2 linked regions of the Anaeromyxobacter diazotrophicus genome follow. The protein of the gene in region 1 interacts with the protein of each later gene in a pairwise test. Links are inferred from orthologs where the notes say so. Each region holds a gene or a part of one and is shown on either strand. Other genes may lie near its edges.

Region 1 (3,683 bases):
GGCAATTGCGCCGGATCAATCGACCGGAAAATTCAGCGGATCTGCCGTTCCGGTGCGGACGCGTGTGCATGGATTGGGCCCTTATGGTCCGCGCGGAGGCGTCGCCGGTTTCCGCCAAGGCGTGTCGGGGGTTTCGGATCGTGCGGCAGATTGACCCGACAACTCAGCCCGCGAACAGGGGTGCAGCACACCTGAAGTGACGGCATTTCTTGCGCCGTCTATAATGAAGGCGCGACGGGCCGGAGGAGCTGCGGCGTCGCGGCGCACCCTTGACCACGGGTCACACGTCAGGGTGCGGCGAATCGTCACGGGCTCAGGGGATGGCCGAATGACGCACCGGGGAGTCAACTGCGACACCATGGCACGCTCGAGTCTCGCCGCCGCCCTCGCCGCCGTGTTCGCGCTGATGCTGGCCGCGCCCGCGGCCGCCAGCGCGTTCGCGTTCGAGGTGGGGAGCGAGCTGCCCGACGACGAGCTGCCGGTGCTGGGCGGAGGGAAGGCGCACCTGCTCGCCCCCACCCGCGTGAGCGTGTTCGTGTTCTTCCGCACCGGCCAGGAGAACTCGGCCGACGTGCTGGCCCGGCTGGCGCGGGTGGAGAAGGAGCTGGCCGGGAAGGCGGTGCGCTTCGTGGCCGTGGCCTCGGGGGACGAGGCGGAGGCGGAGGTCCGCCGCGTGGTGAAGCAGTCCGGCATCGCCATGCCGGTGCTGCTCGACCGCGGCGACGCGCTCTACGGCAAGCTGGGCGTGCGGCTGCACCCGGTGATCGGGATCGCCGACGAGCAGCACCACCTGGCCGCCTACGAGCACTTCCGGAAGGTGAACCTGGAGGCGCGGGTGGTGGCCCAGGTGCGGCTCCTGCTCGGCGAGATCGGCCGGAGCGAGCTGGCCGCGGTGCTCGACCCGCCGGCCGCGCCGGTGGACGAGTCCGACGCCGTGAAGGCCGGCCTGCAGGCGCGCTTCGCGCGGAAGCTGCTCGAGGCGGGGCAGCTCGACCAGGCGCTGGCGATGGCGCGGACCGCGGTCGAGCGCGCGCCCGGCGCGCCCGAGCCGCACGTCGTGCTGGCCGAGGTGCTCACGGCGCGCGGCGACTGCGCCGGCGCGGCCAAGGAGCAGCAGCTCGCCCGCGCCGCCCAGGCGAAGGGCGCGGTGCTGGCGTCCGCCACCCTGCGCCCCTGCGCCGCCCAGTAGGTCGCTCCGGGGCGCGAGAGCCACAGGGCTGCTCGCTGGGGTGGGGGCCCACCGCAGGTGGGGAGGGGGCGGAGCCCCCTCTTCGGCGGGGCGCCGGAGCGGACGCGGCGAAGCCGCGCGCGAAGGCGCACGGGACCCGCCGAGCAGGGTGGGGCCCCGACGGGCTTCGCTCGGCGGGGCGGGGCGCAGCCCGGCTCTAACTGTGCGCCGCGACCTGCCGGAGGATGTCCAGCTCCTCCAGCGCCTTCCCCGCGCCGATCACGACGGCGGAGAGGGGATCCTCGGCCAGGAACACCGGCAGCCCGGTCTCCTCGCGGAGCAGGGTGTCGAGGTTCTTCAGCAGCGCGCCGCCGCCGGCGAGGACGATGCCGCGGTCGGCGATGTCGCCGGCGAGCTCGGGCGGCGTGCGCTCCAGCGTCACCTTGACCGCCTCGACGATGCCGTTGATGGGCTCGGAGAGCGCCTCGCGGATCTCGCTCGAGGTCACGGTGAGCGTGCGCGGGACGCCGGCCACGAGGTCGCGGCCCTTGATGTCCATCGTCAGCTCCTCCTCGGTCGGATAGGCGGTGCCGATGCCCATCTTGATGAGCTCGGCGGTGCGCTCGCCGATGAGGAGGTTGTACTTGCGCTTGATGTGCTGGATGATCGCCTCGTCCATCTTGTCGCCGGCGATGCGCACCGAGCGGCTGTAGACGATCCCGCCCAGCGAGATGACCGCCACGTCGGAGGTGCCGCCCCCGATGTCGACGATCATGTTCCCCGACGGCTCGGTGATGGGGAGGCCGGCGCCGATGGCGGCCGCCATGGGCTGCTCGATCAGGTAGACCTCGCGCGCGCCCGCGCTCTCCGCCGCCTCGCGCACCGCCCGCTTCTCCACCTCGGTGATCCCGGAAGGGATGCCGATGATGATGCGCGGCCGGACGAACTTCTTCCGGTTGTGGGCCGAGTTGATGAAGTACTTGAGCATCGCCGCCGTGATCTCGAAGTCGGCGATGACGCCGTCCTTCATCGGCCGGATGGCGACGATGTTGCCGGGCGTGCGGCCCAGCATCTCCTTCGCCTCCTTGCCCACGGCGAGCACGCGCCGACCGCCGCGCGCGTCCTGCTGGACGGCCACCACGCTGGGCTCGTTCGAGACGATGCCCATGCCACGGATGTAGATGAGGGTGTTGGCCGTCCCGAGGTCGATCGCGAGATCGCGGGACAGCACGTTGTGGAGCCAGTCGAGCACGGTCTTGTCGTCCGGGGGCGGGAGGGCGGGAGACGGCGGGATATGAACGCTTCCCGCCGAAGATTTCAAGGGTTATCGGGGCGGGCCGCGGGGGCCGGCGATCGGCCCAGGTGGTCCGCGATCCACGACAACACAACATCGTGGAACACGCGCGCATTCTTCGGACGGAGGATCCAGTGCCCTTCGTCGGGGAAGACGAGCAGGCGCGACTCCACCCCGAGCCGCTGCAAGGCGGTGTAGGTGGAGAGGGCCTGCGTCACGGTGACCCGATAGTCCAGTTCACCGTGCGTCACCAGGGTGGGGGTGCGCCAGCGCTGCACGAAGCGGTGGGGCGACCAGCGCTCGTAGGCCGTGCGGTCCTCCCACGGCCGGCCGAGCTCCCACTCCGGGAACCACAGCTCCTCGGTGTCGTAGTACGCCGCCTCGAGGTCGAAGTCGCCGGCGTGCGCGACGAGGCAGCGGAAGCGGTCGGTGTGGCCGTTCATCCAGTTCACCATGTACCCGCCGTAGCTGGCGCCCGCCGCGCAGAGTCGCGCCCCGTCCGCCTCACCCCCTGCCAGGGCCGCGTCGGTGAGCGCCATGACGTCGTCGAAGGGCGCGCCGCCCCAGCTCATCCGGACCGCGTCCTGGTAGGCCTGACCGAACCCGGTCGAGCCGCGCGGGTTGGGCAGCACCACCGTCCAGCCCCGGGCGGCGTAGAGGAGCGGGTTCCAGCGGAAGCTCCAGGCGTCCTTCCACGCCCCCTGCGGCCCGCCGTGGACGAGGACCACGCCCGGATGGCGCTCGCCCGCCCGGTGCCCGGGCGGCGTCATCAGCCAGCCGTGGACCTCGGCCCCGTCCCTGCTCTTCGCCCCGAGCGGGCGGAAGGAGGGCAGGGCGACCCGGGCCATCACCTCGTCGCCGAAGCGGGTGAGCACCTTCACCTTCCCGCCCTGCACCACCGCCACCTCCGGCGGCCGGAGGAACCCGTCCACCAGCGCCGCCAGGGTGCGCCCGTCGCGCGAGGCGGACAGCGCGTGGAGGTTCGCGCCGCCGAGGAGCCGCCGCACCCCGCCCGCGGCGGCGTCCACCTCGTACAGGTTGGCGAGGCCGCCCTCGTCGGCGGTGAAGACCAGGCGCCGCTCCGACGTCCACACGACCTCGTCCACCGACAGGTCGACCCCGGCGGTCAGGTCGCGCGGCTCCTCGCCCGCCGGGCCGCCCACCAGCAGGCGGAAGCGGTCGGCCTCGTAGCCGCTCCGCGCCTGCGAGCGCCAGGCGAGC
Region 2 (3,730 bases), on another replicon or contig:
CGGAGCGAGCGGGGGGCATGGGGGGGCGCAGCATTGCGCCCCCCCATCTCGATCAGCTGAAGGTAGCGAGCCCGAGAGGGCTCTAGGACAGGACGAAGCGCGACTGCGCCAACTCGTCCGGAGGTGGGTCATGGCGAAGAGCGGAGACATCCTGGTCGGCCTCGACATCGGGACGACCAAGATCTGCGCCATCGTCGGCGAGATGACCGACGAGGGCATCGACATCATCGGGATCGGCACGCACCCGTCGAAGGGGCTGCGCAAGGGGGTGGTGGTCAACATCGACGCCACCGTCGCCTCGATCAAGCGGGCGATCGAGGAGGCGGAGCACATGGGCGGCTGCGAGATCTCGACCGTCTACACCGGGATCGCGGGCGGCCACATCAAGGCCTTCAGCTCCCACGGCGTGGTGGCGGTGAAGGACAAGGAGGTCCGGCAGACGGACGTGGACCGCGTCATCGACCAGGCGAAGGCGGTCGCCATCCCGCTCGACCGGGAGGTCATCCACGTCCTGCCGCAGGAGTTCATCGTCGACGACCAGGACGGCATCAAGGAGCCGGTCGGCATGAGCGGCGTGCGCCTCGAGGCCAAGGCGCTCATCGTCACCGGCGCCGTCTCGTCGGCGCAGAACATCATCAAGTGCTCGCAGCGGACCGGCCTCAACGTGGCCGACATCGTGCTGCAGCCGCTGGCCTCGTCGCTGGCCGTGCTCTCCGACGACGAGAAGGAGCTCGGGGTCTGCCTGGTGGACGTCGGCGGCGGCACCACCGACATCGCGATCTTCTCGAACGGCGCCATCGTGCACACCGCGGTGCTGTCGCTGGGCGGCAACCACCTCACCAACGACGTGGCGGTGGGGCTGCGCACGCCCACCCACGAGGCGGAGCGGATCAAGAAGCAGTACGGCTGCGCCATGGCGTCGATGGTGGACAAGGAGGAGACCATCGAGGTGCCGAGCGTCGGCGGCGGGCAGCCGCGCGTCCTCTCCCGCCACATCCTGGCCGAGATCATCGAGCCGCGGGTGGAGGAGATCTTCATGCTGGTCCAGCACGAGATCCAGAAGTGCGGGATGGAGGAGCTGCTCGCCTCCGGGGTCGTCATCACCGGCGGCTCGACGCTCCTCCACGGCATGCCCGAGATGGCCGAGGAGGTGCTCGGGATGCCGGTGCGGCGCGGGCTCCCGCGCAACATCGGCGGCCTGGTGGACGTGGTGAAGGGCCCGCAGTTCGCCACCGCGGTGGGGCTGGTGAAGTACGGCGCGCGCCAGGTGGAGGCGAGCCCCCACTTCAAGATCCGGGACGAGAACGTCTACCGGAAGGTGCGCAACCGCATGCAGAAGTGGCTCGGGGAGATCTTCTAGGTGCGCGAGCACGAAAGGGACCAGGACATGATCGAGCTCTCGGACAGGAACGAGCCCGGCGCGCGCATCAAGGTGATCGGCGTCGGCGGCGGCGGCGGCAACGCCATCAACACCATGGTGGCCGGGCGGCTGGAGGGGGTGGAGTTCATCGCCGCCAACACCGACGTGCAGGCGCTCGCGGCCAACAAGGCCGGGGTGAAGATCCAGCTCGGCAAGGCGTCCAGCCGCGGCCTCGGGGCGGGCGCCAACCCGGATCGCGGCCGCGAGGCGGCGCTGGAGGCGCGCGACGCCGTCGCCGACGCGCTGGCGGGCGCCGACATGGTGTTCGTCACCGCCGGCATGGGCGGCGGCACCGGCACCGGCGGCGCGCCCATCGTGGCGGACGTGGCGAAGCAGTCGGGCGCGCTCACGGTGGGCGTCGTGACGAAGCCCTTCCTGTTCGAGGGCAACAAGCGCCGGAAGCAGGCCGAGCAGGGCCTGGCCGAGCTCAAGGCGGCGGTCGACACCCTCATCGTCATCCCGAACCAGCGGCTCATCTCGGTGGCGGGCGAGAACGTCTGCCTGGCGGACGCCTTCAAGCGCGCGGACGAGGTGCTCCTGCACGCCGTGCAGGGCATCAGCGACATCATCACCGTGCACGGGCTCGTCAACGTCGACTTCGCCGACGTGCGCACCATCATGTGCGAGCAGGGCATGGCGCTCATGGGCACCGGCCGCGCGGCCGGCGACCGGCGCGCCATCGAGGCGATGCAGGCCGCCATCAGCTCGCCGCTGCTGGAGGACGTCTCGCTCGACGGCGCGACGGGCCTCCTCGTCAACATCACCGGCGGCCCGTCGCTCACCCTCTACGAGGTGAACGAGGCGGTCACGATGGCGCAGACGGCGGCCGACCCGGAGGCGAACATCATCTTCGGCTCGGTCATCGACGAGCGCATGGGCGACGAGGTCAAGATCACCGTCATCGCCACCGGCTTCGCGCAGAAGGAGGCGCCCATCCGCCTCGTGCAGAAGGCGCAGATCGCGATGCCGATGGCGGCCCCGCGCGCGACCCCGGCCCCCGTCGCCGCCGCCTCCCCGGCCGCGGTCCTCGCCACCGCCGCCCGCGCCGTCGCGCCCGCCGAGGCGCCCCGCCGCGAGCCGGTGAAGGTCGCGAGCGGCGCCGCCGCCCCGCCCCGCCCGCCCCCCATCCCCTCGCGCACCCGCCCCGCCATGTCGCCCGACGGCTTCAAGCCCAGCGACGACGACCAGTACGACATCCCCGCCTTCCTGCGGCTGCGCGGCGGGCAGACCGGGCTGCCGGAGTAGGGGAGCTCGGCCCCACGCGCTGAAGGTGCACCGCTCCCTCTCCCCGACCCCGGGGGAGAGGGAGCTCTCGTCTCGGGCGCGAGCCGGCTGCCGAACCCAATCGCCGCGGACGCGCTCCAACGACGGCACATCCCCACCGCTCGAGGCGCCATGGCGCTCCCCTCCCTGCTCGCGCTCTCCCTGGCACTCACCCTGAACGCCTCCGGCTCACGGAGCCCCCCTGCCAAGCCGGCCGACGCAGCCTTGCCGCCGGACGAGCTGGGCGAGGCGGTGAAGCTCGGGAAGAAGCTCTTCGACGAGACCGGGACGCACCCCCTCACCCGGGCGTTCGTCGGGAACGCGCTCTCGTGCGCGTCGTGCCATCCCGACTCTGGAGCCCATCCCACGGCTTCCACCTTGCTCGGCGCCGCGACCGCGTACCCTGCCTGGGGGCCGCGCGAGCAGGCGGTGCTCACGCTGGAGGACCGCGTCCTCAACTGCTTCATGCGGAGCCTGAACGGCACCCGGCCGCCCGTGGGGAGCAAGCCGTCGATCGCCCTCACGGCCTACATCACGTGGTTGTCCACCGGGATGCCGGTTCGGCTCAACGCCGAGGCGCCGCTGGGTCCCCATTCGTTCGCGAAGCCGGCCTTCGTTCCTTCGAAGGTGAGCGTCGAGCGCGGGCGGAAGCTGTACGGCGAGCGCTGCGCCCCGTGCCACGGCGAGGACGGGCAAGGCGACCCGCCGGTGTGGGGGCCGCGCTCGTACAACGCCGGCGCGGGCCTCGCCGCCGTGCCGAAGCTCGCCGGGTGGCTCCGGGCGACCATGCCGCCGGACGCGCCGCTGGCGAGCGACGCCGACGCGGTGGACGTCGCGGCCTACGTGAACTCGCAGCCGCGTCCGGACTTCGTCCTGAGGGACCACCTGCCGGCGGGCGACCGCACCGGCGTCTACAACTCGAGCGTGGCGGACGAGGTGGACCGGGCGCCGACGTGGCCGCGCAGGAAGTGATCGCGCGGCGTCGCTCCCCCCACGCTCCGCGCCGGGCGGTGCAGGCCCCTCCGCGGTGCCTGCCCTATCGCTATC

What was found. The genes of interacting proteins can lie anywhere in the genome.
Region 2: the proteins of HWY08_RS17090 (region 1) and ftsZ interact in binary tests that used the Escherichia coli proteins (3 or more experiments, as listed by UniProt). The link is inferred for Anaeromyxobacter diazotrophicus from one-to-one orthologs.

What each region holds. Positions count from the first base shown.
Region 1 is NZ_BJTG01000008.1:236,552-240,234, reverse strand. Bases 404-3,186 are described here. They hold HWY08_RS17090 (rod shape-determining protein), read right to left. Parts: upstream 2,421-3,186; coding sequence 1,386-2,420; downstream 404-1,385. Other genes in these bases: HWY08_RS17085 (alpha/beta hydrolase family protein), read right to left, coding at 2,486-3,186; HWY08_RS17095 (thioredoxin domain-containing protein), read left to right, coding at 404-1,189. Also shown: more of HWY08_RS17095, read left to right, coding at 359-403; more of HWY08_RS17085, read right to left, coding at 3,187-3,683. UniProt on the Escherichia coli protein: Forms membrane-associated dynamic filaments that are essential for cell shape determination. Acts by regulating cell wall synthesis and cell elongation, and thus cell shape.
Region 2 is NZ_BJTG01000003.1:347,841-351,570, reverse strand. Bases 697-3,526 are described here. They hold ftsZ (cell division protein FtsZ), read left to right. Parts: upstream 697-1,387; coding sequence 1,388-2,665; downstream 2,666-3,526. Other genes in these bases: HWY08_RS07550 (c-type cytochrome), read left to right, coding at 2,816-3,526; ftsA (cell division protein FtsA), read left to right, coding at 697-1,360. In the rest of the region: HWY08_RS07565 (cell division protein FtsQ/DivIB), read left to right, coding at 1-86; more of ftsA, read left to right, coding at 131-696; more of HWY08_RS07550, read left to right, coding at 3,527-3,655; HWY08_RS07545 (phosphatase PAP2 family protein), read right to left, coding at 3,726-3,730. UniProt on the Escherichia coli protein: Essential cell division protein that forms a contractile ring structure (Z ring) at the future cell division site. The regulation of the ring assembly controls the timing and the location of cell division.